2 regions of the Paenibacillus marinisediminis genome follow, and region 1 is predicted to be linked to the other one. Evidence: riboswitches for the same ligand, from Rfam matches in the RefSeq annotation. Region 1 holds a riboswitch; the other holds the start of a gene.
What was found. A riboswitch is a leader RNA that binds a small molecule or an ion and turns the genes downstream of it on or off. The one in region 1 is predicted to bind cobalamin.
Positions count from the first base shown of each region.

Region 2: another riboswitch for cobalamin. It lies ahead of ACXX53_RS03330 (ABC transporter substrate-binding protein); the one in region 1 lies ahead of ACXX53_RS13660 (ribonucleoside-diphosphate reductase subunit alpha).

Region 1 covers NZ_JBTGUH010000005.1:160,339-175,064, reverse strand. The annotation lists gene ACXX53_RS13670 (bifunctional metallophosphatase/5'-nucleotidase) at 1-1,063, opposite strand, end outside; gene ACXX53_RS13665 (ribonucleotide-diphosphate reductase subunit beta) at 1,414-2,445, opposite strand; gene ACXX53_RS13660 (ribonucleoside-diphosphate reductase subunit alpha) at 2,554-4,902, opposite strand; cobalamin riboswitch at 5,191-5,417, opposite strand; gene ACXX53_RS13655 (NAD-dependent epimerase/dehydratase family protein) at 5,605-6,297, opposite strand; gene ACXX53_RS13650 (PTS mannitol transporter subunit IICB) at 6,839-8,281, shown strand; gene ACXX53_RS13645 (BglG family transcription antiterminator) at 8,399-10,600, shown strand; gene ACXX53_RS13640 (PTS sugar transporter subunit IIA) at 10,603-11,034, shown strand; gene ACXX53_RS13635 (mannitol-1-phosphate 5-dehydrogenase) at 11,036-12,190, shown strand; gene ACXX53_RS13630 (hypothetical protein) at 12,417-12,752, shown strand; gene ACXX53_RS13625 (hypothetical protein) at 12,885-14,117, shown strand; gene ACXX53_RS13620 (ABC-2 transporter permease) at 14,209-14,726, opposite strand, start outside.
Region 2 covers NZ_JBTGUH010000001.1:732,881-747,606, forward strand. The annotation lists gene cobS (adenosylcobinamide-GDP ribazoletransferase) at 240-1,055, opposite strand; gene cobU (bifunctional adenosylcobinamide kinase/adenosylcobinamide-phosphate guanylyltransferase) at 1,052-1,609, opposite strand; gene cobT (nicotinate-nucleotide--dimethylbenzimidazole phosphoribosyltransferase) at 1,606-2,664, opposite strand; gene ACXX53_RS03320 (ABC transporter ATP-binding protein) at 2,721-3,506, opposite strand; gene ACXX53_RS03325 (FecCD family ABC transporter permease) at 3,506-4,585, opposite strand; gene ACXX53_RS03330 (ABC transporter substrate-binding protein) at 4,602-5,612, opposite strand; cobalamin riboswitch at 5,861-6,070, opposite strand; gene ACXX53_RS03335 (histidine phosphatase family protein) at 6,184-6,840, opposite strand; gene cbiB (adenosylcobinamide-phosphate synthase CbiB) at 6,837-7,808, opposite strand; gene ACXX53_RS03345 (adenosylcobinamide amidohydrolase) at 7,805-8,644, opposite strand; gene cobD (threonine-phosphate decarboxylase CobD) at 8,701-9,807, opposite strand; gene ACXX53_RS03355 (phosphatase) at 10,014-10,478, shown strand; gene ACXX53_RS03360 (lipoate--protein ligase) at 10,650-11,654, shown strand; gene ACXX53_RS03365 (DMT family transporter) at 11,865-12,782, shown strand; gene ACXX53_RS03370 (Cof-type HAD-IIB family hydrolase) at 12,808-13,617, shown strand; gene mraY (phospho-N-acetylmuramoyl-pentapeptide-transferase) at 13,733-14,686, opposite strand.

The DNA of each region.
Region 1 (14,726 bases):
TGTGGGAGTGTCCGCCGATGATTAAGTCTACGCCTTCCACTTGCTTCGCGATCTCACGATCTGCCGCAAGTCCGGAATGCGATACGATGATGACTTCATCAGCCATAGATCGCAGCATCGGGACCCATTCCTTCGCTACATCTACCGGGTCCTTGAAGGTTAGGCCCTTGACGTTGTCGGGATGAGTCACAATCGGCGTTTCCTCCGTTATGAGGCCGAGGAATGCAAATTTCTTGCCTTCTATTTCTTTAATCATATAAGGCTCTAAGAGCAGCTTATTATTCGCGTCAAATACGTTTGCACCGAGAACAGGGAATTTGAACATCTTCGATACCTTCGATAATTGCTCGTGGCCGAAGTCAAACTCATGGTTGCCGGCGACCATCATGTCGTAGCCGATAGGGTTAACCAGTGTCGTGATGGATTCACCTTTCGACAGGTTGGCATAAATCGTGCCTTGAATCATATCGCCCGCATCAATCAGCATCGTATTCGGATTCTCGGCACGCAGCTCTTTCATCAATGTGACGAGCTTAGCGTAGCCCATTTCCACCTTGCCATCATCAAGAACATGACCGTGAACATCATTCGTATGTCCAATCGTAAGCTGAATCGTGATTGCATCACCAAGCGCGTTAACGAAATCTTGGCGAGTCACTGCGCTGCCTTCCAATTGAAGCTCCAGTCCAGCCTGCTTCGCGACAGCTTGAAGTGTTTCAGGGCTCGCAGGCTTGTGCAGCAGCTTCCACTGCTCCGGTGTAACAATGCCATCTTGCTTCGCCCATGTCAGTGCGCGAGCAGCCCAGCTTCCTTTTAAAGTCGGATCGATCGTCTGTACTTTTGCTTCTCCGCCTTGTACACGCGCCAACATGACTACGGCTTCCACTAACGTAATTGGACGAGTTAGCTCCAGACCGTCTTCAGCACCGCTTATGTACGCTTTCTGCTGCATCCATGCGCTGTGATCGATAGGCTGCAGCGGAGCGGCTGCCAGAGGTCCTGCTATTACGGATGCAAGTAATGCAGTTAACGATAATGCAAGTCCAAGCTTCTTACGATTCATCAATGGACACCCCCATGGTATGATTAGAGCCTCGTCTAGATGGTATCATAGACAATTTGTGGGAATCGATACATGCTGTGTTAAGCCAATGATAAGATTTCATGAACAATTCGTGTGATCGACAATGACGTTGGTTAATGGCCGGCTTGATCCCTCCCTTATTTCTACATTTCACATTGAAATGTAAGTGCTTACAAAACAATAGTGCGACATACGCATTACATTAGATATTGTACCTAATTTGAAACGGATATGGCAATAACATCCTTCGTCCCAAACAAAAAACCGCTGAAGCAGCAGCTCCAGCGGAAAGGATAGGATACATTGTATGGTCACACTAAACCAGCGTCTTACAGCTCATCAAAACCGTTATCGTCGCCTACTTTGCCGTAGTTGCGGGATTTCGCTTCAAAGAAATCAGTCTTAGTCGCATTCAGCGCTTCATCAGAGAATGGCTTAATCCATGGCATGCAGTTGATATCTACGTTCTGATACGCTTGCTCCAGTCCCATCATTTTCAGACGGCGATTGGCAATGTACTTGATGTAGTCGGACAGCTCGCGAAGATCGATGCCGCGAACTTTATCCAGTGTGTAATGTGCCCAGTTGGTTTCCAGCTGCACCGCACGATCGATTGTTGCATACACGTAGTCCATATTTTCCTTCGTATTCAGTTCTGGGTAGTCTACCAGCAGCTGCTTGAACACTTCGCCGAAGAAGTAGCAGTGCTGATTCTCATCACGCTGAATGTACGAGATCATCTGGCTAGTGCCCATCATCTTCTGGTCGCGCGCGAGATTGTAGAAGAAGGCGAACGTACTATAGAAGAAGATCCCTTCTAGAATCAGATCGGCAACGAGCGCTTCGAAGAAGGTTTGCGGCGTCTGCTCATTGCGGAAGTTCTGATAGATATCGGCGATGAATCGATTGCGCTCTAGCAGCACCTTATCATGCTTCCAATATTCGAATATCTCTTTCTGCTCTTGATCGGACACGAGGGAAGACAGCACGTACGAGTAGGATTGGTTGTGTACAACCTCCTGTTGACCTATGATCGCAGCGATCCCCTCTAAGGAGGAATCCGTGAAGTAATCGCGCACATCGCCGACGAACATCGTTTGCATCGAATCCAGAACAGCAAGCAGGGAAATATTGATCTTGAACGTATCCTGCTCCTCCTTCTCTAGAAGAGGGTATTGCTGCGCGTCCTTCGCCATCGGGATTTCATCTGGAATCCAGTGGTTGAGCAGCAGTACTTTGTACAATTTGTACATATGCGGCATGCGAATGTCGTCCCAATTCAGGATACCGGAGCATTCGCCGTTAATGATGCGCGTTGATTGGTTAGGTGCCTCCGTGTTGAAGATCATCTGCTGGTTCAGCAGGTTGGTCATGGTTGTCATGTAAAATGAACTCCTCTCTCTTCGCTAACGAGTGCACCCGCCGAATCGGAGCTCGACAGGTGCGGTTGCTTGGAACTATGGAAATGGTTATGAACTGCAGGATTCACACTCATCAATGGTTAAGGCTTGAGAACGTACGTAATAAGTCGATTTCATACCTGTGCGCCATGCATCCAGATGAAGATTCAAGAAGTCCACAGCTCGAATGTCTGGACGAACGTACAGATTGAAGCTTTGGCCTTGATCGATATGGCGCTGACGCGCTCCTGCCATACGGATGGAAGCGTGCTGATCCAGACGGAATGCCGTCTTATAGTACCAGATCGTCTTCTCGGACAGATCTGGAGCAGGGTTGGCGATCTTATAGGTTGTCTTCTCCTCGTAGCTGAGTAGATCGTATACAGGATCGATACTTGCTGTCGAGCCGGCGATAATCGAAGTAGAACCGTTAGGTGCCACCGCCATCAACCAGCCGTTGCGCATGCCGTTCGCTTGCACTTCCGCTGCAAGCTGCTGCCATTGCTCGGTTGTTACATATGCGCCTGGGCGAGTGCCTGTCGTATACTCGCGGTCAGTGAAGTACTGGCCATTTTCCCAATCAGAGCCTTGGAAGAGCGGGTATGCGCCCTTTTCCTTCGACAGATTCATAGAAGCTTGAACCGCAAGGTAATTAATACGTTCGTACAAGTGGTCATTGAACGTTACGGCTTCCGCAGACTCCCATGCAATGCCTTCTAACGCAAGCAGGTGATGCAGCCCGAATGTGCCTAGACCGATCGCGCGGTAGCGGCTGTTCGTGTATTGGGCTTGCAGCACTTGAATATTGTTAATGTCGATAACGTTGTCGAGCATGCGCACTTGAATCGGAATGAGGCGTTCCAGCACGTCGGCGCGTACAGCGCGCGCCAGGTGGATCGAGTTCAAGTTGCAGACGACGAAGTCGCCTGGAATCTTGCTGATCACGATGCGTGTCTGTCCATCCTTCGTCACAAGCTCTTCCTGCTCAATTACCGTTTGCGATTGATTCTGGAATATTTCCGTACACAAATTGGAGCAGTAGACCATACCGTGCGCCTTGTTCGGATTCGCACGATTGACTGTATCCTTATAGAACATGTAAGGTGTGCCCGTCTCCAACTGCGACTTCAGAACACGCTTCATAATATCGATTGCCGGCAGCGTGATGCGCGAGAGATTCGGATTAGCGACTGCTTCCGCGTACTTGTCACGGAATGAGCCGTTGCCGAATGACTCGTCATAGAAGTCTTCCAAGCCGAGTGCGCGGCCTTTCTCATCTTTCCAGCCCATCGCTTTCTTGACTTCATGCGGACAGAATAGATGCCAGTCGTCGCGGCTGTCTACAGCTTCCATAAACAGATCCGGAATGCTGATTCCATGGAAGATATCGTGAGCGCGCATGCGCTCGTCCCCGTTGTTCAGCTTCAGATCCAAGAAGGAGAGGATGTCCTTATGGAATACATCCAAGTAAACGGCGACTGCGCCTTTGCGTGTGCCTAACTGGTCAACGCTGACCGCTGTATTGTTCAGCTGGCGAATCCAAGGGATAACGCCGGAGCTTGTATTCTTATGTCCGCGGATGTCCGAGCCTCGTGCTCGTACCTTGCCGAGGTAGACGCCGATGCCGCCGCCCATCTTGCTTAGGCGGGCTACATCGGTATTGGAGTCGAAGATTCCTTCGAGTGAATCATCGACCGTATCGATAAAGCAGCTGGACAATTGACCTGCGACCTTCTTGCCCGCATTCGCCATTGTCGGTGTCGCTGCTGTCATATATAGATTGCTCATCGCCCAGTAAGCTTCTTTCGCCAGCTCCACTCGGCGCTCCGCCGGCTCCTTATGCATCAGGTACATGGCGATGATCATGTATCGTTCTTGCGGCAGCTCCATCGTTCTGCCATCAAAGTCGGTGGTCAGATAGCGCTCCGCCAAGGTCAATAAGCCGATGTAGTCGAACAATTCATCGCCTCGAGGATCGATCGCGGCGCCAAGCTCACGGATCTGTTCGACAGTGTAGGCCTCGAGCATCTCCTCGCGGTATAAGCCCAGCTCGACCAGCTTCTTCACGAGCTTATAGAAGTCTCCGTACGGCTTGTCCGGGTAAGCCTTATAATTGCGATGCAGAGCCGCTTCCTTATACAGCTTCGTCAGCAGCGCGCGTGCCGCAACAAACTTCCAATCCGGCTCTTCGCGCGTCACGAGCTCCAGCGCCGTCATGATCGCAGACTGCGTAATATCGCTGGCCTGAATGGAAGGGTGGCGCAGCTTGGTCATGACACCGCGATGCCATTGATCGCGATTCAGATGCGGGAAATCTTCCATGATCCGCTCTCCGTAGCGAACGATGCGTGCCTCGTCAAAGGCGAGCGAGCGGTTGTTAGGCTTTAATACGGTATTTATCGTGTAATTCGTAATCATCTTGTGGTTCCTCCTCCGGATTATCCGTTCGACAACATATTAAAAAGCCGACCAACCCCTAATAAATAGGGATTCAGGTCGGCATAATCAATGGTTTAAGCCCATAGCTAATAGCCCATGCTTGAACTGTACCAGCACCTGATTGGTGGCTGTTAGACAGTAACAAGACATAGCGAGACCGCACGCAAGGACAGCAGCAAGCGTTGAATCGGCATGAACATGATTCTCAACGAACTGTGCGTCTTACATGAAGAAGCTGGTTCCTGAACATTCCCTATTCCGCGTAGGATATGTTGCGTGTTGCAGGCAGGTCTCCTGACTTCGGAGCCATCAGCTGCCAACGCCTTCCCGATATCACTCAGTGGCGGGGTGGCGCCTCCTTGCAGCGAATGCTGCAAATCGCGCTTGGCGAGCATAGCTGTCAGTGTGGCTGACAGCACTCCATACAGTGGCGGGACCGTGACGGATTCGCACCGTCTTCCCTATTAAGCGCAGCCTGCTTCTGAACGTCGAGCAGCTAGAGATAACGAATACCTCGGGCTCGAATTCTGTCAATATTCAGGTCTGCTTCACCTGCTACAATTCAATATGTAGTTGTGCTCTAGTAAATATACTACAACATATTGAGTGTGTAAATAGTTTTATGGTGATAAATATCACATTTTAAGATCGATAAAGACTTGTAATTTGGGTGCCGTTGTGTTAGACGATCGGGGTATACATAGCAGCCAACTGTTCGATCTCATGTGAGGAGTAGATGTGAATTCCTGACTTGGAAGCATCGGAAGTACTAGCTGAATTGGCTGCCGCCAGCATGCCGCAGGCGACTTGCGAGGCTTCGATCGGACGATAGCGGCGCAGAGGACCTCTCAATAGAAGCCGCATAACCGGAGCAGTCCAGATGGCAACCTGTTCTCCGAATCGGAATTCCTGCCGTTTGCCTACTAATAGAGATGGACGGAATATGTGAAGCGCGGGCAGCGAGAGCGCCGCAAGCGATTGCTCAAGTTCGCCTTTAACACGGCTGTAGAAGATGGATGACTTCGCATCTGCCCCCATAGCTGTGATGACGAGAAATTGGTCTGCGCCCGCATCTTGAGCGAGTTGAGCAGCCTTTAATGGATATTCGTAATCCACTCTGCGAAAGGCTTCCTTCGTCTTGGCCTTCTTTATCGTTGTTCCGAGGCAGCAATATACATCATCTACCTGAAAATGCTTGGCCGCTTTCTCTAAGCTGTTGTAATCGACGACGTGTTCTGTGACGCGCTGCATGACGATTCCCGTCGATCGACGGCTCAATACTTCCACTTGAGCATAGCTGCTAGTAATGCGCTTCAACAGTTCGCTTCCAACTAGACCGCTTGCTCCAAGGACTAATGCACGCTTACCGCTCATCATCATTCGCTTCCTTTCTTACTTATATGAATAGACAGCACTGATAATATAGACTGTTGCCGCTTTTGTTGTTCTCGCAGGAATTTAGTAATAGCATAACTTATTTCTTGATCTTGCGACAGTGAACAGAAGGAAGTTATTGGAGGATAATCCTTACTAATATAACGCAAAATATAGCGGTGCCAAACCTTGCTTTCGTTGTTCTGCTTGGGGAGGGAGAGAGTCAGACTACCGAAAAAACCGACTTTGTTACCGTTTTCACAATGTAATTTCCCATTATTTACAGCCTACATTATGAGTGGTAGACGTCCATAATGTACGTGATATTAGTGAATTTATTGGAGTTTACAACCTGTATTGAGAAGTATAAAGCTGTATAAACGAACATTAAATGTTGGCAAGAACGGTTTTGCCGAATGCGTATTTTCCTTTTGTTGATGGAGTCTGAAAGCTTGAGTAGGATAGAGGCATAAACGACACCTAATCTTGTGCCTCATCGAATGATGACGTTTTCAAACAGACATAAGGGGGAAATGTAAACATGGCAAAGACGGATAAGAAATCCGGTGCTCAGGTTGGCGTACAGAAGTTTGGCCGCTTCTTGAGTGGAATGGTTCAGCCGAATATCGGCGCATTCATTGCTTGGGGCTTGATCACAGCTTTATTTATTCCAACTGGCTGGCTGCCTAATGAACATCTAGGTCAGCTGGTAGGTCCAATGGTTACTTACTTATTGCCGCTCCTCATCGGTTATACAGGCGGTAAGATGATACACGACGTTCGAGGAGGCGTACTTGGCGCCATTGCAACGATGGGGGTAATCGTCGGATCCACCGTTCCGATGTTCATTGGAGCTATGGTCATGGGTCCGCTGGGCGGTTACTTGATGAAGAAGGTTGACCAGTTGTTCGAAGGCCGTATTAAGTCCGGCTTCGAGATGCTCGTCAACAACTTCTCTGCAGGTATTCTCGGTGCAATCTTAGCTTGTCTCGGCAGTGTAGTCATCGGTCCGGTTATTACGATGTTCTCCAACATGCTGGAGAGCGGTGTTCAGGCGATTGTCAATGTAGGCTTGCTTCCATTGGCTAACGTCTTCATAGAGCCTGCGAAGGTCTTGTTCTTGAACAACGCGATTAATCACGGCGTACTAAGCCCGCTTGGCTTGAAGGAAGCAGCTGATACGGGTCAGTCGATCTTCTTCCTGCTCGAATCGAACCCAGGTCCGGGTCTCGGTATTCTGTTGGCTTATTGGTTCTTTGGTAAAGGCACGGCTAAATCTTCTGCGCCAGGCGCGGCTATTATCCACTTCTTCGGTGGTATTCATGAGATCTACTTCCCATACGTGTTGATGAACCCACGCTTGATTCTGGCGGCTATCGCAGGTGGTGTGACGGGTACATTCGTCTTCACGATCACAGGTGCAGCGCTTGTTGCGGTTCCGTCTCCAGGCAGTATCTTCGCGCTGCTAGCTATGGCTCCTAAAGGGGGAATGCTCCCTGTGTTGGCCGGTGTGGCGGCTGCGACTGCAGCATCCTTCTTCGTTGCGGCATTGCTGCTGAAGAGCTCGAAGAAGACAGGCGAGGACTTGGATGAAGCAACAGCTAAGATGAAGGATATGAAAGCTACTAGCAAGGGGCAAGCTGTTGGTGCGGTTACAGCTGCAACAGCAACTGTTGATGCTGCAGCTAATGAATTCCCAAGAGATGTGAAGAAGGTTATCTTTGCTTGCGACGCTGGCATGGGCTCCAGTGCGATGGGGGCTTCCGTGCTTCGCAAGAAGTTCAAGGATGCTGGATTGACGGATATTGAAGTGAAAAATACGGCTATTAGTGATATTCCGATGGATACAGATATAGTCGTGACGCAAGTGACGCTGACGGATCGCGCCGTGCAGCGCATACCGAACGCCTATCATGTGTCCGTTGAGAACTTCTTGAATAGTCCGAAGTATCAAGAGCTGATTGATAAATTGAAGCAACAATAATAGGTCTGGGATTGCGTTCGTGTGAGTGAACTCGCACGAACGCAATCCTTCTTCCAATTCACGAGTTGTACGAATAACGGACAGTGAAGCCTACACGAGACTAAAGGAGGTGACCTGATGTACCTATCTTCGCGACAACGTATGCTCTTATCCATGCTACTGCAGGGCGATTCTTATGTGACCACAGAACAGCTTGCACTGGAGCTGGATACAAGCACTCGCACGGTTCACCGTGAAGTCAAAGAGATTGAAGATATGCTTACTCCTTATGGGTTGGTGCTGGTCAAGAAGACCGGGGCGGGTATCCGCTTGGAAGGGACGCAAGAAGCGAAGCTCGAACTGCAAGAGCTGCTGATGCAGGGTGCTAAGACACTGGATTATACGCCTAATGAGCGTAAGATCATTCTGCTGTGCCGACTGCTGCAGGAAGAAGAGCCGGTTAAGCTGCTGCTTCTCGCAGACGAGGCGCATGTTACGGTCGCAACGGCGGCAAGCGATCTCGACAGCGTCGAACAGTGGGTTGACCCGTTCAGGCTGACGCTTATTCGTCGGCGCGGCTATGGCATTGAGCTGGTAGGCGCGGAATTCCTTAAACAGCGCGCGATCATCAGCTTGATCACGGAAAGCGTCAGTGAATCGGAGCGGATCGGCTTGATACGCGGCGAGCACTTGAAGGGCGGGTATACGCCCGGCATCGTGACGGAGAAGCTGATGAGCCTGATCGCGATTCAAGAGCTGCCGCGCATCGATACGCTGATCCGTCAGCTGCCCGTGTTCACGCAGAATCTGCTTGCCGACATCTCCTATGCTGATCTTATTCTGCGGCTTTCCATACTGGTAAAGCGCAGATCGAAGTACAGAGCATTGGTTCTGCCATCGCAGGAACTGCTGCATGCGATCTCGCCGCTCGAGCATGAAGCGGCAGAGCAGATCGCGAATGCGATGCAGTCGATCGTCGGCGAGCCTTTGCTGCCAGTGGAGAAAGCGGGCATCGCCTTATATGTACGGGGCGCCCAGCCGGGACGCGTGCAGCCGGAGATGGAGCTGGCGGCGCTTGAACGAGCTGAGCTGCACGCCACGATGCTGAAGCTCGTCTACACATGCGAGCAGAAGCTAGGAATTCCATTTTCCGAGGATAAAGTGTTGTTGGAAGGCCTGATGGCACATCTGGAACCCGCTGTGCACCGCCTCCGTGAGCGGCATCCTGTAACGAATCAGCATCTTAAGCGCATCATGGAGGATTACGGCGAGCTGTTCGAAGTGATCTCAGAAGCGATGCGGCGAATCATGCCGAACGTAACGATTCCGAATGATGAGATCGGCTTTCTCGTCCTGCACTTTGCTGCCGCAGTTGAACGTACCTACAGGCTGCGGAGGCGAATCCGCACCGTTGTATTCTGTTCAAGCGGGATCGGAACGTCGAAGATGCTGGCTTCCCGCTTGCAGCGGGAAATACCCGAGATCGAGATCGTCGGCAACGTATCGGTATTTGAAGTTCATCAGCTCGATAAGAGCAAGTATGACATCATCATATCGACCATCATGCTTCCGATCGATCCGGAGAAATATATATTAGTCAGCCCGCTCTTAACAACAGAGGAGCTAAGTCGGATCCGAAAGCGAATCAAGCTGCTGACAGATCGGTCATGGCAGGATCTGCGTCCTGCTGATGAGCCGGATGTTCGACCGATCAAGCCCCTCTCTCAAGAGCTGAATGGGGAGCAGGATGTGCTGAACGATGAGGTCGAACAGCACAACAACTTCGCATATGAGCGCGAAGCATCTGCTTCCTCATTAGATAAACTCAAGACTTACGTGGATCTGTCGCTCGCGATAACGATGCAGTTTCGGCAGCATGACCTGCCCTCTGCAGATACGCTTGAAGAGGTGCTGCTCGCAGCCTGCCGTGAAATGGAGCAGGAAGGCGTTGTCCGTCATGCAGAGAATATCGCGGAGAAGCTGATTGAGCGTCAGCGAGTTGGTGGACTGGGTATTCCAACTACGGAGCTAGCCCTGATGCACACGCGCAGTGTGTATGTTCAAGAGCCGGTATTCCGTTTGTTTCGACTGGCGAAGCCGCTTCAGCTTGAGGCTATGGATTACTCCATGATGAAGATACAAGATGTGCTGCTGATGCTAAGTCCACAGCATGCGGCGCCAGAAGTGCTGGAAATATTGAGCGAGATCAGCTCGTTCTTTATCGACAGCCAGACGATAGAATGCTTTGCCACACATGATGAGATGCAGATGCGCAGCCATTTGCAAGAACGGCTGTATGCCTTCTGCTATGAAAAGGTAACACGAAAGGGGAAAGAATAAGTATGAGTATTTTAAGTGCAGATAAGATGATCCTGGATGCGAAGGCATCGAACATGAATGAGGCTATTGAACTTACTGGACGCCTGCTTGTAGAAGCTGGCCATGTAGATGAGGCATATATCCAAGCGATGAAAGACCGTGAAGCGATGCAAACGACGTTCATGGGCTTTGGTGTTGCGATTCCTCACGGTACGAACGAAGGGAAGAAGCATGTGAAATCGACGGGCTTGTCCATCGTTCGCCTTCCTGAGGGCGTAGATTTCGGTGACGGCAATGAAGCTACATTCCTGATCGGAATCGCGGCTGTGGGCGATGAGCATATGGATATCATTCAGAATATCGCGCTTGTGATCTGTGAAGAAGAAAATGTTGAGAAGCTGATGGCAGTGAAGACGAAGGAAGAGATCATCGCGATGTTTGAAGGGGGCATGTAAGATGCGCGCTCTTCATTTTGGGGCAGGCAACATTGGTCGAGGCTTCATCGGTCTGCTGCTGAACCGCGCGGGATTCGACGTGTGCTTCGCGGACGTAAATAAAGAAGTCATTGATGAGCTGAACAGCCGCGGTGAATATTCGGTTGGTATTGCTGACGAGTCGCAGCAGGTGCTTCAGGTATCCGGTGTGCGGGGCGTTCTCAGCACAGACGAAGCGGTGATGATTCGTGAGATCGCAGCAGCGGATCTCGTGACAACGGCTGTAGGACCGAACGTGCTGCGTCTGATCGCGCCAACGATTGCGGCCGGCATTCGCGCACGCCGCGAAGCGGGCGTTGAGACGCCGCTGCATATGATCGCATGCGAGAACATGGTTGGCGGCAGCACGATTCTGCAAGGACATGTGCGCGAGCACTTGGATGCAGAGACGATCCAATGGGCTGAGCAGCGCGTATCGTTCCCGGATTCAGCGGTAGACCGCATCGTCCCGAACCAGCATCATGAAGATAAGCTGCGCGTCGATGTCGAGCCGTTCTATGAGTGGGTCATCGATGAGACGAAGCTGATCGGCGATTACTTGCCGCGCATAGAAGGTGCGACTTATGTGAAAGATCTTACTCCATTTATCGAGCGCAAGCTGTTCACAGTCAATACAGGGCATGCGATCTCGGCATATCTCGGTTACCAAGCGGGATACACTACGATTGAACAGGCAGTGAAGGACGAAGATATTCGCACGAAAGCGCGCCGCGCCTTAGGTGAGACGGGAGCCTTGCTGGTTGCGAAGTACGATCTGGATCCAGAGGAGCACAATCGTTATATCGAGAAGATTCTGTCTCGCTTCACGAACAAATACTTGGAAGATCAAGTGACGCGCATTGGGCGCTCTCCGCTGCGCAAGCTTGGCCGCCAGGACCGCTTCGTGAGTCCTGCAGTGCAAGCCTTCGAGCGAGGCTTGAGCACAGATTACTTGTGCGAAGGCATGGCTGCGGCATTCGCATTCGATTGCAAGGACGATGAGGATGCAGTGCGCATTCAGGCGATGCTGAAAGAGCAAGGCATAGAAGCGACGATCGTGGAAGTAACAGGTCTTGAAGCATCCCATCCGCTGGTGGCGGATGTGGCAGATCGTTATCGCGCTATGCAAGGCGAGTAATAGAATCAATCACCCAAATACAGAATCCTGCGGGGGAAACTCCGCAGGATTCTTTGCGTATAAGGGCAATATAGCGGATCATATCCATGTATGTGCAATATTAGAGGAATACGGGAATAATAGTCATGATTCAGGTTATGAATGGAGCATTATACATCATAGAACATAGAGATGAACTGCACTATATTTCAATCGATGGATGAAAGAGATTAAAGGAGGAATGCATATGGCTATACAGCAATCACAGACAATGGACATACGAGCTTCGAAATCGAAACGAATCAAGAGGTATGCCTTATTATTGGGCGTTGGCCTGCTTATGATGCTGATGACAGGCTGCGTACCCGGAGATGGTTCTTACAGTCCTGCTGATCCAGCAGGCTTCTTCTGGGGAATATGGCACGGGTGGATCGCGCCGATCAGTCTAATTGCTCAGTTGTTTAGCGATTCGTGGCGCTTGTACGAGCCGTTTAATTCGGGCTGGTGGTATGATTTCGGATTCTATGTGGCCATCATCAGCGGCTTTGGCGGAATCTCGTTGTCACGCAAGCGCAAGAAGTGATGGATCGTATAACCGTCATGGATTATTTACCAAGAAAACATTTTATATAAAGAACGCGTCTAATGTTAAAAGGGGCAGCCTAGGCGGTCCCTTCCATTCATCTTGCACTATGGAGTAGAAGGAGTGGATTGAATGAAAGCAGGACGACGTTTGCGTCAGATTGTACAAGCAGTAATGGGATGTGTGCTTGCACTTTCGGCGACACCGGTGCTGGCTGTCAGTGGACATGCTAACGGCTCATCACCCGAGAAGATGACACCAACCGCCTCAATTGATGCCATTGCTCATCAAAAGATAGGCTTTGTAGATAAAGAAGATGGTACCATTTACTATGTAGTTGAGCCTGCTGGTTCACATGATCGATCCTACATTGTGGAGCGAACCCCAGACGGTACGCTTATGCGATGGGAAGACAAATATGAAGCGATCTATAATGCAGGTGGAAGACAGCCAATCGTATCCGTAAACGCAAGTGAAATGGGTGTCAAATATGACTATAACCAAACCTATTATTACGATACGCAGGACGATAAAATGCACCAAGGCCAGTTCTTCAATTCTTCTCCTGATGGAAAATGGGGAGTAACGAAACAGATTCTATGGCATTCAGCAAACTCCGCTGAGGACGGAAGAACACATATCTCAATGGAGAAGAGCTATTGGCTGAAGAATAATGCGACAGGTGAAATAAACGAATGGTTCTCCAGCTATAATACGAGTCCAATCTACTGGATGCCGGATAATAAACTGCTCGTGGAACGATATAGTGAGCAGGCGAAGCAGAATGAGATTGACATCTATGACCCGGTAACGAATCATTGGTCATTTGTGAAGTATGCTTCATTACGCGGATACAACGCTAACAGCAATTCTATGATATACACGCTAAATGAACCAAAACGGACAGAGCATGTATATGACTTCAAGACACAGCGATCGCATGTGCTGACGGGGCAAGTGGAACGCGATCAGATAACGTCATCTGCTGAAGAGGAATATAAGGATCTCCCTCAGCTGGATAAGAAGCTGATCACGATGTCGCTGCCGGTAAAATCAATTGCGCTTGTTCATGACCAGTACCATGTCGTTCATATTGGCGGGCAAGATGTGGCAGTGGATTACATTTTTAATAAGAATGATAATTCGTGGATCCCTGTTAAGCCGCTGCTTGACGCTCTTGGCTGGAAGCTTGAAGTGCAGGAGACGAGCGGGAAGCAAAGTCAATATGTGATTACTTCTGATCAGGGCCGTATTGAATTGACGCCTGACAACAGCCTGATCGTGAAGGATCGATTATTTATAACACCTAGCCAGTTGCAGTCTCTGGGTTATTCTAATGTTTCTGTAACGGCTAATGTGAAATAGAGTCAGGGCTATGCATTCCTCGAGGGGACTGCATAGCCCTATTTTGTATGTTCTTCTGTTATCTTGCCGCTGATGTTATGACGTTATGACGTTAGGACAGATCCCGTTTGATAAAGAAGGCGCATGAGATGAAGTAAGAGATGACCATCATGACAGCAGAAACACTGAGTGCAGCCACTCCTAAGATGTTAGCGGATGAAACGGTCGTGATTCCAAGCTGCCCGATCAAAAAATCTTTCTGGATCAATGAGAGTCCTCCGATGATCAAGGCGATGATAATGATGATGGATACCATACTCTCTTTATCTTTCATTAGCAGATATACAGGGATATTCACGCTGATGATGATGAAGCCGAGTGAGCTGACCAGCAGGATCGTGAAGATGTTGACGTCTACATCGAAGCCAATGAGTGGCAGCAGCGCCGTAGTAATAAGACCAAGGCCTATTCCGGCCAAAATAAAAACAATAGTGGAACAGTATTTCGCTGAGATGAACTGTTTACGGGTAACGGGAAGTGTATTTACGAATGAATACGTATTATTTTTCTTATCCATAGCGAGATTGTTTAAGAATACAAATACACCTGTCAAAATACCGGAATAGATGA
Region 2 (14,726 bases), on a different contig from region 1:
TGAACACTGAGTCATTGGGATAATAGGCAGACACTCTTTTATAGGCACTAGCAAGGCAATGCTTAATGGCTCTATTTCTAATAAAATCGCAGAAATATAACATATCATTTCAAAAAAAAGCAGAAATTCCGAGCATCCTATTCATACGTCCATCTTGAAAAAGATGTATGTTTTGAATTGATGCTCATCTGTTCTGCTCTCATCCGAGTGGTTCAAAATACCTGCCTCGTTCAATCTCATTATATTAATGGATATATAGCGACCTGAATCGTCAAGAGAAGGGTCAGCACCAGCTCACAAATCGCTCCGTACGTATCTCCAGTAAGTCCGCCTAGCTTGTGTACAATTGCGCGTGCCAGTACATACGCAAGCAGAGCAGCCAGCAGCAGCATACCTGCTGTATAACCAAGCACAAACCATATATTATGGAGCGTTTCAGGTCCTGTTACCCACAACTCAGCCGTCAGCAGCAGAACGGACAACAAGAAGCTCATTACCGCCGCTCTGATCACATGCCTAGTACTTAAACCCTGAAACAGCGAGCCAAGTCCAGACTCTGATGCACGAGCGTAAGGCTGCGCAGCAATCGCCCACACCATCACATAGCGGCTGAAGATAAACGGCAGTACAACAGCAATGCTCCATCGTTGCTGCTCCATCAAGCTTGCAATTAACGACCATTGCCAGAGCAGAATGATGACGCAAGCTATGACCCCCATCGCTCCCACTCGGCTATCCTTCATGATCTCCAGCATCCGCTCACGCGAGCGATGGCTTAGTATGCCGTCGGCGGTATCCATGAGCCCGTCAAGGTGCAGCCCACCCGTCATCGCAAGCATGACGAGTACGGTCAGTACGGCTGCGGGCATCACAGGCAGCACCTGCATGAGCAGCCAGCCGCTGCCCCATGATACGAGGCCGACAAGCACACCAGCGAAAGGAAAGAATAAGGTGCTGCGCTTCAGTACCTCATTCGTAAACGGCACCTCTACAGGTATCGGCACTCGAGTCAGAAATTGCACTGCGGCAATCAAAGCCTGCCTAAACTGAGTCATAGCTCCACCATCCGACTCTTCAATTCAATAGGAATGCCGGCTGTCACCAAATAAACTTCCTCTGCCATTCCGGCCATTCGCTGATTCAATCGGCCGGCTGCGTCACGAAATACCCGCCCAAGCTTATAGGCGGGAACGACTCCGTTTCCTACTTCATTGGTCACCATGACCAGCGTCCCGTTATAATTCGCAGCAGCCTCAGCCAACTGCTGAATTCGCCGCTCCACTCTAGCTGTGGAATCAGGCTCGTTCTCAGCAGCTAACAGCTCATTGGACAGCCATACCGTTAAACAATCGACCATGACCGATGGAGCCGTACAAGCAGCGAGCTGCTCCGGCAGATTCAACGGCCACTCGGCTGTATCCCAACGATAAGCCGCGGCGTTGCGTTCCGCTTGATGAAGATGAATGCGCTCCTTCATCTCCTCATCCAGCGCCTCGGCTGTTGCCACATATAAACAGCCTTCCGGCGAGCGCTTGCGCATCAATCGCTCCGCGAATGAGCTCTTGCCGCTGCGAGCGCCGCCCGTTACCAGGATGATGCGCCCGCTCATTGCGCCTCGTCCTTGCCCGATACGCCAGCTTGGGCGAAAGTCGCCATCTCGCGCATAATTCGGCAAGCCGCATCAACGAGTTGGAACATCAGCACAGCGCCGGTGCCCTCTCCCAGCCGCATGCCAAGGTGCAAGGTCGGCGTAAGCTTTACCGCTTGCAGCAGCGCGCGGTGGCCATGCTCATCTGATAGATGAGAGCCGATCATATAGCCCTGTGCAGCTGGCGCAAGCTTTGCAGCCACTAAAGCGGCAGCAGTGGAGATAAAGCCATCGATGACGACAGGCTTGCCATTCATCGCCGCTCCGAGAATGACGCCGACCAATCCAGCGATTTCCAAGCCGCCGACTTTCGCCAGCACATCCAACGCATCATCCTTCTGCGGCTGATTCACCTCTAACGCGCGGCGCACTACACTACATTTATGCTTCCATTGGTCATCATTGATGCCGGTGCCGCGGCCAACCGTCTCTTCCGGCGGCATTTCCGCAAATACGCTCATCAAGGCAGCGCTCGCGGTCGTATTGCCGATTCCCATCTCGCCGGTTGCGAACATGCTGTAGCCTTGCTTCACCATGTCTGTAACGAGATCGATGCCCACTTGTACAGCTGCCAACGCCTCGTCACGCGACATTGCAGGACCCTTAGCCATGTTATCCGTACCGTGCTTCACCTTGCGATTGATGAGCTTCTCATGGACAAGCTCTGCGTTGACGCCAACATCTACGCATACCACATCTGCGCCAGCTTCACGCGCTAGAACGTTAACCGCTGCGCCGCCATGAATAAAGTTAAGAACCATCTGCGGTGTCACTTCAGCAGGGAAAGCGCTGACGCCCTCTTCGCACACACCGTGATCGCCTGCCATCACAATGACTGCTTTCTTCTCAAATGCAGGCATCGCTTCCCCCGTAATCTCAGCCAGCTGCTTCGACAGCACTTCCAGCATTCCTAAGCTGCCAGGAGGCTTCGTCAACTGGTTCTGGTGGTTCATTGCCGCTTGACCGGCCTCCTTATTAAGCGGTGCGATTGAATTAGTCCATGGGTATTTGTTCATGTCATCATCTCCATATGTTGTCGTTTAATAATCGTCATTTCATGATGTGCTGCCGTTCATTTCCGATGCCCCATTAATACTTGCGGACGGCCGCTTTCCGGATGAGGAACAATAACGGTATCAGTCTGAAAAATGCGGCTGATCAGTTGAGGCGTCATGATCTCCTCAGGCGTTCCATCTCCAATAATAGCTCCTTCATTCATTACAATAATTCGATCACAGTACAAGGATGCTAGATTCAAATCATGCAGCACGGACACGATCGTCAGCCCGCATTTTTGTTGCCATTCACGCATTACGTCCATGAATTGCACTTGATAGTGAATGTCAAGATAGGTTGTCGGTTCATCCAGCAGCACGAGGCTTGGCGACTGAGCCATAAGCTTGCCCAATGCTGCGCGCTGCCGCTGCCCTCCGCTTAACTGATTCAACTGTCGATCCGCGATATCCGACAGCTGCAGCTGTTCCATAATCTGATCTACAAACGGACCGCTATCCTCACGTTCACTGCCAAACCAAGACTGGTAAGGAAAACGCCCCATCTCTACGATATCTCTTACTGTAAAATGAACTTCTGGCAGCACCTCCTGCTGGTGAACGGCCATTAATCGCGATAGCTGCTTGCGGCTATAATCTTGTATCGAGGTACCATTAAACTTAATGCTGCCGCGCTTAACTGACTCCGCACGAGAAAGGAGGGATAGAAGAGTAGACTTGCCGCTGCCATTGGGACCGATGATCCCGATCCACTCTCCCAGATGAACTTGAAGGGATATATCATGGAGCACAGCTTGATTGCCATAAGCATGAAATACTCCATTTACATCCAATACGATCGCCATTACAATTTCCCTCCTCGTTTCAGCCTCTTGTTGCGAATTAATAGATAGGCAAAGAACGGCGCTCCTACAAACGCTGTAACGACCCCAAGCGGAATCTCTGTCGGTGCAAGCAAGGAACGCGCAATCGTATCCGCCCACATGACATATAACGCGCCGCCAATCGCTGACATAGGCATCAGCAATCTATAATCAGGTCCAACTACTAATCTAAGCATATGCGGGACAACCAATCCTACAAAGCCAATGACTCCTGACACAGACACCGCTCCCGCTGTGAGAAAGGTCGCTGTAAGCAATACAATCCACTTCGTTCGTTCCACATGAAGGCCCAGATGCGCGGCCTGACGTTCACCTAGAGCCAACAGGTTCAAAGGGCGCACGTAAGCCAGCAAAATGATAAAGCTGATAAGGAAGAACGGCGCGATTACCGCGACATAACTCCATCCTCGCAGCGCGAGGCTCCCCATCGTCCAAAATAAAATCTCATTTACCGTTTGCTCAGACATCGCCACTAAAAATGACACGATCGCACCGAGAAATGCCTGCATGACGACACCGGACAAGATAAGGGTCTCAATCGGCAATTTCCCGTTCGTTCTGGCCATCCGAAGCACAACCAGCAAGGTCAACATCCCAGTCACGAAGGCAACCACAGGAATGGACCATTGGCCGAGCAGGCTATATTGCAGTCCGAAGTAAATGAGCATAGCCGCGCCGACAGATGCACCCGAGGATACACCCAGTGTATACGGGTCTGCCAGCGGATTGCGCAGAACACCTTGAAAGGCGGTTCCTGCAACTCCTAACGAAGCTCCAACGAGCATTGCCAATACGACACGCGGGAATCGCACATTCATCATGATCTGAGCGGAAGCATCATCCCAACTAACGGGAATGAGATCTCCTACGAAAGGAATATGATGCAGCAGAATCAACGCAATCTCGCGAAATGGCATTTTTACTGACCCGATAGCTAGACAACCAATAACGGACAAGAGGAGGAGCGTAATGCCCGCTCCCCCTGCCATGATGCTGTTTCGCCGCAAGCGGCGCGATGTTGTTGTGCTGTTGGGTGTCATCGTTACCACATCCAATCTATTTTACGAGATCCGGGTAGATCGCTTTCGCAACTTCCTTCAAGCCGTCAGCCAAGCGCGGTCCCGGACGACTAATAATATTCGTATCAATGCCAACCACTTGCTTGTCTTGAATAGCCTTGATGTTGGCCCAACCACTGCGGTTAGTAATGATCTCCTCAAGCGGCTTCTTGGAATCAAAATCAACCATACCGTCAGCGTACAGAATGACGTCAGGATTGCCTTTGATCACATTTTCCTCGTTCAGCTGAATCCAACCTGGTTCACTTGCTGCCACATTTACGCCGCCAGCAATTTCAATCACTTCGTTCATGAATTCGCCTGAACCGACCGTCCAGCCCGGAGCAAACTCAATGTATACTTTCTTCTTCTCCTTAACATCCTTTACTGCTGTTTGAACTTCGTCCCGCACCTGCTTCATATGGTCGACAACAGCCTTGGCTTGTTCTTGATGGTCTGTAATCAAGCCATACTGTTCAATGCAGGCGATCACATCATTGTAAGTCTTAGGTTCTACCTTGAAGATCTTGATGCCAAGGTCACGGAACTTTTTAACCGCTTCCTCACTCATGGATACACCTGTAAATACGATATCCGGCTTAGCCGCAATAATGGCCTCTTCGTTAGGCTTCGTAATGTCGCCCATCTTCGGCTTAGTCAGCGCCGCTTCCGGGTAGTCATCATAATCGGATACGCCAACGATTTCGGTATCCAGGCCAATCGCAAATAAGGATTCTGTCTCGGCAGGCGATACGGACACGATTCGCTCAGGCGCTTTCTCAAATATGAACTCTTCACCTGTAGCGTCCTTCACCGTCAATGGGTAAGTTGTCTTCAGAGCGTCAGGAGTTTTTTGTTCCTGCTGCGGTTGTTGCGTTGTCTCTTGTTTGCCGCTTGTTTCATTCGGAGCTTTCCCTTCCGTTGCTCCGCACGCTGCCAATGTCACGGCCAGCACGAGTGTCATCAGCACGCCTAGCGAGCGGTTCCACCATGTCTTCACGTCGTTCATCCTCCCCTTCTATAGTCCATATTCTGCTGCGCATGGCAAGCTACGGACCAACGTATCCGGTTCGATAAGATTGTGTACTCAACGTTCTCCATATAAACATGAAAAGATCCCTGCCTCGCGCTAGGCGAAACAGGGATCATCGTCATCCAATGGATTGCCGGTGCGTCAATGACTGATTCTCTCAACTGAGCAAGAGAGTTCCATGGCGCAAGAGCGGCTGGTTGACGTATTCCTTTCCGCGAAGGATACTTGTCGTCTCGATTCAGGCAGGTCTCCTGACTAACGGGATGCTGCTATGCGCTCGCCTTCCCATCTCAGCTTAGGAGACAGTGGCACAAGAGCGCATCACCCGATTCACAGTGGCGGGACCGTGCCGGATTTACACCGGCTTCCCTTTTCACTTTCTTCCGACAGCATGAAGCTTGCCGAACAGAAAGACCTGAATACGTATATATACGATTGTCCGTACTTGATATGAACTAAGGTATGATTATAGGCTATATAAATCTCCTTAGCAAGTATATCTTGTAAAATGTTTGGCTGCAGGACATGGGCGAGCCGCTCACAGCGATTAGCGCGTGAGCGGTTCGGTGCGCAAGAAGCGATAGCGCTTGCCCTGCCGCTGAGCGACGATGACGAAGCCGCCTCCCGTAGGGGCGGGCACGTCCCAGAATGACGCCGCCGGCCATGCCAAGCTGTGCAGGCGGCGAACGACCCCGCCGTGCGTCACGATGAGCACGGCGATCGGCGGCCGCGCGCGGCGACCCTGGCGTGGTCGCGGCGCGTGGTGGAGGCGGGCGCGCTCCAGTATGGCGCGCCAAGCCTCCTCGGTCCTGGCTGCGAATTGCTGCCAGGACTCGCCGCCTGGCGGGATGACGGCTGTCATGTCATCCAGCCAGGCGCAGTATTGGGCGTCCGCCTGCAGGTCCGCATAGGTGAGGCCCTCCCAGCGGCCGAAATCCAGCTCGCGCAGGCGGGCGTCCACCACCGCGCGCGGCGGTGCGGTGCGCGGCGAGACGCGCTCGAGCGTCGCAATGCAGCGGCGCATATCGCTCGCGAACGCGAGCGGGCGCTCTGCGGCAAGGCGCCGCCGCGCGGGGGCGAGCGCTGCCCGCGCCTCCGGCAGCAGCGCCGCGTCGGTGCGGCTCACGTAGCGCCGCTCCGCGTTCTCGCGCGTCACGCCGTGGCGCAGCACCGCGATGCGCACCACTTGCGCGCGCCGGCTCACAGCAGCCACCCGCCGCGCGCAAGCAGCACGGCGAGGCCCGCTGCCGCGAACAGCAGCGACGAGCCGCGCAGCAGTCGGCATGCCGCAGGGATATGGCGTGCCGCTAGCGTCTCAACGGGCTCACCCATATAGGCGCGCAGACTGCGTACGCCTTTGTACACATTGTAGCCCCCGAGACGCACATGCAGCGCGCCCGCTGTCGCTGCTTCCGGCCAGCCGCTGTTCGGGCTTGGATGCTTTCCTGCATCGCGCAGCGCCATGCGCAGCGCGCCCTTGGCATCCCCTGCCCGGAACAACCAAGCGGCTAGCGCTATAAGTACCGCTGTCAGCCGTGCGGGAATCCAGTTCGCGATATCATCCAGGCGCGCCGAGGCATAGCCGAGGTTCTGGTACTTCTCATTCTTGTACCCTACCATCGAATCGAGTGTATTGACCGCGCGGTAAGCCATCGCGAGCGGCGCGCCGCCGATCAGCGCATAAAATAGCGGCGAGATCACCGCATCAACAATATTCTCCGCCACTGTCTCTACTGTGGCCCGCACTACCTCCGGCTCGTCCAGCTCCGCTGTATCACGACCGACGATCATCCCAACTTCACGGCGAGCGCCTTCCATATCGCCTTCCGCAAGCCGGCGGTATACCGCCATGCCCGCATCCTGAAGGCCCTTAACTGCTATCGTCGTGCCGATCAGCAAAGCTTCGACACCCCACGCGAGCCACGGATGCACAGCATGAAGCCCCCACAGCGCCAGCCACGTCAGTCCAAAAGCACCGCCCGCTATAACTAGCGGCAGCAGCGCACCCAGTGGCTTGAGCGCGGATTCGCTTGGCGCAATGCGCCGCACCAAGCGCTCCATCCCCGTGATCCCCCGTCCCATCAGGATGACGGGGTGCGGGATCCACCTAGGATCGCCGACGATACGGTCCCATACATATGCGGCTATCCAGATCCAAGCAGCGCTGTTCATCGTTCACCACCGCTGCCTTCATTACCTGGCTTCCGCTCCTCCGCCCGCGGAAACAGCTCTGCATCCTCTTCGAACTGAGTGGCTGCCGCTTCCTTCACCGTTCTATATACGAGCATGCCGAGCGCATTCCCTAACGTCGTCGCTACGCCTGCATACTGATGCTCCGACGTATATCTGCCGCAGTTATGTACCGCTATCGCAATCGCATCCGTCGTCGTTCCTGTCGCAGACAGCCCTGTCTCTCGGTCTAGGATGCCGAGATCCTGCAGAGCGGCTGTCTTCGCCTCCGTAATCGTGATCAGCGCGTTGAATATCGCGCTCTCATGCACTAGCCCATCCAGCACGATCATAATGTTAATCGTGCCTGGCGTGTGCTGCTTCCCCCCGCTTTGCTGCTGATGTTCTCGTCCATGTACCTGGTCCTGCGGAGTTACATAAGCAGAATACGTCTCCCGCTCCACTCCAGCGCGCGCAGCATTAGACGTTCCTGCAGATGCACAGCATAAGATTGAGAATTGATCACCTTCAAGTTCATCGACAGACATATGCGTTACTTTAGCTGCGGTTATCAGCCCAACAGTTTCGTTCGGCACGTACCCCCACTGCTCACACCGGTTTTGCATATGCTGCACGGGATCACTGCAATCGAAAAAGCGATCCACCATATAATTGACGATTCTCGTACCAGTGGAATGACCTCCGCGATATACCGCGCTGCTGTATATCTTTACCTTCTCTGTCCATTCAACGGATGCATGGGAATCACGCCATACCACACGCACGCCTGGCAAATGCTCTGCATCATAACATTTCGTTCCGTTCCGATAAGGCTGCACTCCTCTTCCCCCTTAAATGCATTTTGAGCAAGTTTCTTCGGCTATTCTTCTGTAGACTAGCCTTCCATCTCGAACACCTGTCGCATCGTACGGATCAGCTGCGCATTAGCTGCTCGATCTTTTACCGCTAAGCGAAAATGCCCTTCCGACAAGCCATTGTACATCGCACAGCTGCGGATCAGCACTCCACGCTGTCCAAGAGCAGTCTGAAGAGAGCCGGCTGTCCACGGTGCCGACACTTTACATAATAAATAATTCACCTCGCTCGGCCACACCCGCAGTCCGAGCTGCTTCAGCTGCCTGCTCAGCCATTGGCGTTCTGAAGCGATAAGTTCGCGCGTATGCTGTTCGTATGCCGTTAGTTCAGCATCGTCATCGAACATGGCTTCACCCGCCGCTAGAGCTAAACCGTTAACACTCCAAGCCACTTGCTTGCCCGTCATCGCCTTAATCCGATCAGGACCAGCGATCGCATAACCGAGGCGAAGGCCGGGAATAGCATAGAATTTAGTCAAGGAACGAAATACAACCAGATTCGAAAACTTCGTCACCATGGAGAGTACAGATCGTTCCTCACCATCAGCAAGAAAATCAATAAAGGCCTCATCCACTGCCAGCACCGTTCCACAACGCTCAGCTGCTTCAACTGTCCGCTGCACTGTATTAGCATCATACAAGACACCCGTAGGATTATTCGGATGGCCGATAAAGCACAGATCCACTTCCGCCATAAGCCCTTCCAATTGCTCAGCCGACACACGGTAATCGTCGTTGGGATTCCCTACCAAGGATATGACCTCGGCGCCATATTGACGCGACAAGCCTGCATACTCGGAGAAACAAGGCTCTACAATACCTACTTTCGCAGGTCGCACTGCTAGCAGCAGCAGTGCCATACATTCCGCCGCTCCGTTTCCGATCAAGAGAGAAGCAGCGTCCACTCCAAGTCGAGCCGCTAATTTCTGCTTTAAATCGCGATGCCCAGGGTCAGGATAGCGTATGATCCACTTGATCGCTTCGTTCATTACACGGAGCACTTGCGAAGGAGGACCAAGCGGATTAATATTTGCGCTGTAATCGAGGAACCGCTCCTCTCTTCCGCCGTATGCCGACGCAGCGCTCCATATATCGCCGCCATGCCCATAGCGTTCCAAATCATTCATACTGCTGTCCACCTCTTCTTCGCTTCACGTTATATGTCACCGTTATTCTAAGCTGAACCTGGCTCGATTTCAACGAAATGCCGAAAAACATTGGTCAATTACACACTGTATCCGTCCTGACGGTTCATGTATAATGAGCGTTAATATTTGATATGATTACTGGACTATTGATCGGATTGTGTCCGATTGTGCAAGGAGGGACCGCGATGTCGGTACACCAGAAAACTTCTTGGGCGTCGCTCTCGGCAGCTATAGTTGTGACGATATATTACGCGGTCGTTCTGATATTTACGTTTAAAGGAAATCTTGGCCTTTACAGCACAGAGATGATGGCGCTGGCGCGTAACATATTTGGGATTGCCATCGTTTTTCAAGCAGTTATGTACTTTATCAATTTCGTGTCAAAGGATGAACCCGAGGATAAAGAGATTGCCCGCGATGTTTCCATGCGCGCGAATAAAACAGCCCTCACCTTTCTAGTCTTCATGGTAGCCAGCTGCGCTTTCTATCTCATTTACGTGTCAGACACTCAGACACCGCTTCTGAACCCGCTTATTAGCGCACATTTGTTGGTCAGTATATTGCTCGCTGCCTGGATCGTAAAGCATATTGCGGAGTTAGTCGTTTACCATCGTTCTTATTCCATGACGAGAATTGACAAGTATTCTTAACAGCCTTTCATGTAAGCGATTACTTTATAGTTTTCCAGCAATTAACAGCACAGCAAGTTCAGAGGCTCCCCTCTGGCTGCTGTGTTTTTTCATATCCTGCTTGATGACATCCTTTTCCTTTTGGGCGCAAATCGTTTACAATAAAGAGACTGCATATAGGGAGGTTCAACTATGAAATTTATAGATAATCAAGGGATTACGGATCCGCGAATCAATCTCGCGATTGAAGAGTTCGTATTGAAGCATCTGCCGATGGATGAAGATAGCTATTTGCTGTTTTATATAAACGAGCCATCCATTATTATTGGACGTAATCAGAACACGATCGAGGAGATCAATGCCGATTATGTGAAAGACCAAAACATTCATATCGTTCGACGCTTGTCCGGCGGAGGCGCTGTCTATCATGACCTCGGCAACCTGAATTTCAGCTTCTTGACGAAGGATGACGGCGAATCGTTCCATAACTTCCGCAAATTCACGCAACCTGTTATCGATACACTTCAAGGCATGGGTGTTAATGCGGAATTGACGGGACGCAATGATATTCAGGTCGGCGAGCAGAAAATATCCGGCAACGCTCAATTCTCCACCCGCGGCCGCATGTTCAGTCATGGTACATTGCTGTTCGATTCTAAAATGGACAATGTCGCATCTGCGCTCAAAGTGAAACAGATGAAGATTGAATCGAAGAGCACTAAGTCCGTACGCGCGCGCGTAGCTAATATTGCTGAGTTCCTCAGTGAACCGATGACGATTGAGCAGTTCCGCGCAACCATTCTGCGTCATGTATTCGGTATGGAGCCTGATCAAGTGCCGCAGTACAAGCTGACCGAGCAGGATTGGGAGAAGATCCATGCAATCTCCGAAGAAAGATACCAGAATTGGGATTGGAACTACGGGCATTCACCAAAGTTCAACGTTCAGAACGCCAAGAAGTTCCCTGCTGGCATCGTAGATATTCGATTGGATGTAAAGGACGGCCGCATTGAAGGCGCTAAAATATTCGGCGATTTCTTCGGTATCGGAGAAATAAGCGATGTTGAAGCGAAGCTTGCAGGAGTTCGCTACAATGAGCAAGCGCTGCAGGAAGCACTGGCTGAGATTGATGTTAAACATTATCTTGGCAATATCGATCGCGAAGATTTCGTACAACTGCTCCTTCTACAAATCTAAACCGCGTTACTCAAGGCTCTATTCCACTTCTGGCTTGCCAAGGTTGGACTAGAGCTTTTTAATACTCTTTTTCACATGCTCATGAAGCTGCTTTTCTTTACTTCATGACTGTAGTGTCCAACTTTTCCTTGTCACCTTCCTCGCTTGTCCGATACAATATTATGAATAGTATGAATTTGTAAGTTTATTGATAAGGGAGTCAACATCATCATGAAACGTTCGTGGATTGCCGACCTCTGCTTATTGTTCATCGCCTTAATCTGGGGGTCTACTTTCATCGTAGTACAAGCTGCAGTACAGATCCTGCCGCCTCTTTCCTTCAACGCTGTCCGCTTTCTTGGTGCGGCGTGCTTATTCATTCTTTTCATATTGATCTCAGATCGCAGCCTTAAGCGATTTAAGAACCGAAGGCTGCTGCTGCACGGCAGCATTCTAGGTGTCATACTGTTTGGAGGCTATGCCTTCCAGACAATCGGACTGCTGCACACAACAACGACCAATACCGGCTTTATTACTGGTTTATCTGTCGTTCTCGTACCCTTCTTCACGATGTTGATGAAGCGAAGCAAGCTTGCTATTCAAACCTGGACCGCTGCTGCCATTGCCTTATTCGGTTTATATCTGCTAACATTCAATGGAGCAAACATGTCTTGGAATAAAGGGGACATGCTTGTATTCCTTTGCTCCATCTGCTTCGCCCTGCAGATTGCCGTAACTGATAGATTCGCCAGCCTGCACGACACGCTAACGCTCGTAACGGTCCAGCTTGGTACCGTTGGCATACTCGCAACGATCGGCGCGCTTCTCTTCGAACCGCTACAGTCGCCTAGCGCCTTACTGCAATCCATGTCTGAACCACTTGTCTTAGGCGCTTTGCTCGTATCGATCGGATTGTCCACAGCATTTGCTTTTCTGGCGCAAACGTGGGCACAGCAATATACCTCTCCATCCAGAGTGGCGATCATTTATGCCATGGAACCTGTATTTGCTGCGATTACAGGAGTAACTTTTGCCAATGAGCAGCTCGGAGCGTATGCTCTGGCTGGTTGCGCGTTAATCTTTGTCAGTATGGTCACTGCAGAATTGAAATGGAAGCCAAGTAAGGTACAATTAGATACAGAGAGATAAAGATACGCATAAGGAGAGAATCGATATGAATTACAAATTAATCGCAATTGACGTAGATGATACGTTGATCACAGATGAAAAAGTAGTAACAGAAGGAACAAAACGAGCTTTGGAGCAGGCAATAGCACAAGGCACACACGTTACGCTCGCTACTGGACGCATGTATGCCTCTGCCCGCAAGATCGCAATGCAAACAGGCTTGAATGTCCCGCTTATTACTTACCAAGGCTCCTTGATCAAAAATATTATGGACGGCGAAGTATTATACGAGTGCGCCGTACCGGATTCAGCTGCTCGCAAGCTGCTGCAGTACTGCGAGGAGATCGGATTGCACCTGCAGTTGTACATTAACGACGAGCTGTATGCCCGCGAGGACAATGAGCAGCTTCAAGGATATGTCGGGCTTAACAACATCCCGTACAAGATTGAGCCTGACTTAGACAAACTGCTAGCTACACCGTCTACGAAGATGCTAATGATTGATACGCCGGAGCGTTTGGATGAGCTGACACCAGCGATTCGTGAGCTGCTTGGACCAGAGGTCCATATTACGAAGTCGAAGCCGCATTTCCTCGAGGTAACTCATCGTGACGGAACCAAGGGTAACGCACTTCGCTTCTTAGCTAAGCACTTTGGCTGCTCCCTGGAGGAAACGATCGGTATCGGTGATTCCTGGAACGACCATGATCTGATCGAGACAGCTGGTCTTGGTGTTGCTATGGCTAATGCCGTACCATCCCTGAAGGAGACTGCAGATTATGTTACGCTCTCCAACAATGAAGAAGGCGTACGTCATGTAATTGAGAAGTTCGTATTGCAATCGAACCCATCCTAATAGCGCATCAACTATCCGCAACTATAACAATAAGCCTGAACAGCTGGACGGGAAAGTCCAATGTTCAGGCTTATTTATTGTGATAGCTGCAATTCGCTGTACCCTAGCTTCCATTTTATTGGAACATATACCAGATCAAATAACTCAGCAGCACACACACCCAAGAAATAAATCCAAAGATGACAACGATCTTATTCTCACTCCACCCATACTTCAAGCTAAAGTGAAAATGAATCGGCGCCATGCGGAATATGCGCAGCTTCGTCCGCTTGTAATACCAAACCTGTAAGATGACCGACAACTGTTCGGCAAAATAAACGAGGAACAATATTGGTATGAGCAGCTCTACCTTTTCAATTACCGCAAGAAAGGACAGAGACCCTCCGATAGCAAGTGAACCTGTATCCCCCATGAAGGCTCTGGCAGGATGAATATTGTAGATGAACAATCCGAGCAGGCATGCAATCATCACCAACGAGAAGATCTTTACCTCGTTATGGTCAGAGATAAGGAAGAAGAACAAATAAGTAGGTATCGCAACATTGATCAGGAGACCGTCCAAGCCGTCTGTAAAATTAATCGCGTTAGCTGAACCTACGATAAACAGCATCATGATCACGACATATAAAAAGATCGGCAGCTCCATCACCAATGTCTGGCCTATCATAATCTCGGATGTGATTCCGAACTGCGTCATCAATATGTATAAGAGCACGGCTGTGAAGCTGAATTGAAACAGGAGCTTCATTTTCCCTGAGATGCCAGAAGGATCTTGAAACACCGCCTTCTTCACATCATCCATAAAGCCGATTGCGCTAAATAAGATAAAGGTAGCTGCTATAAACAACATAAGCGGCTGCGGATGAGTGATGACAGAAGTGATAACTCCAACGAGCAAAATAATTCCCGCCATCAAAGGAGTTCCGCGTTTTGCCTGATGATCAGGCGGAAGCTCGACACGAATCGGCTGCGTCAGCTTCAGCGTCCGAAGTCCCCATATGAGAAGCGGCATTAACGCTGCAACGAGCAGGAAAGAAAGACTAGATACTCCGAATATAACTGAATTCATCACATATTCTCCCCAGTGAATAATGATTTACCATATGTTA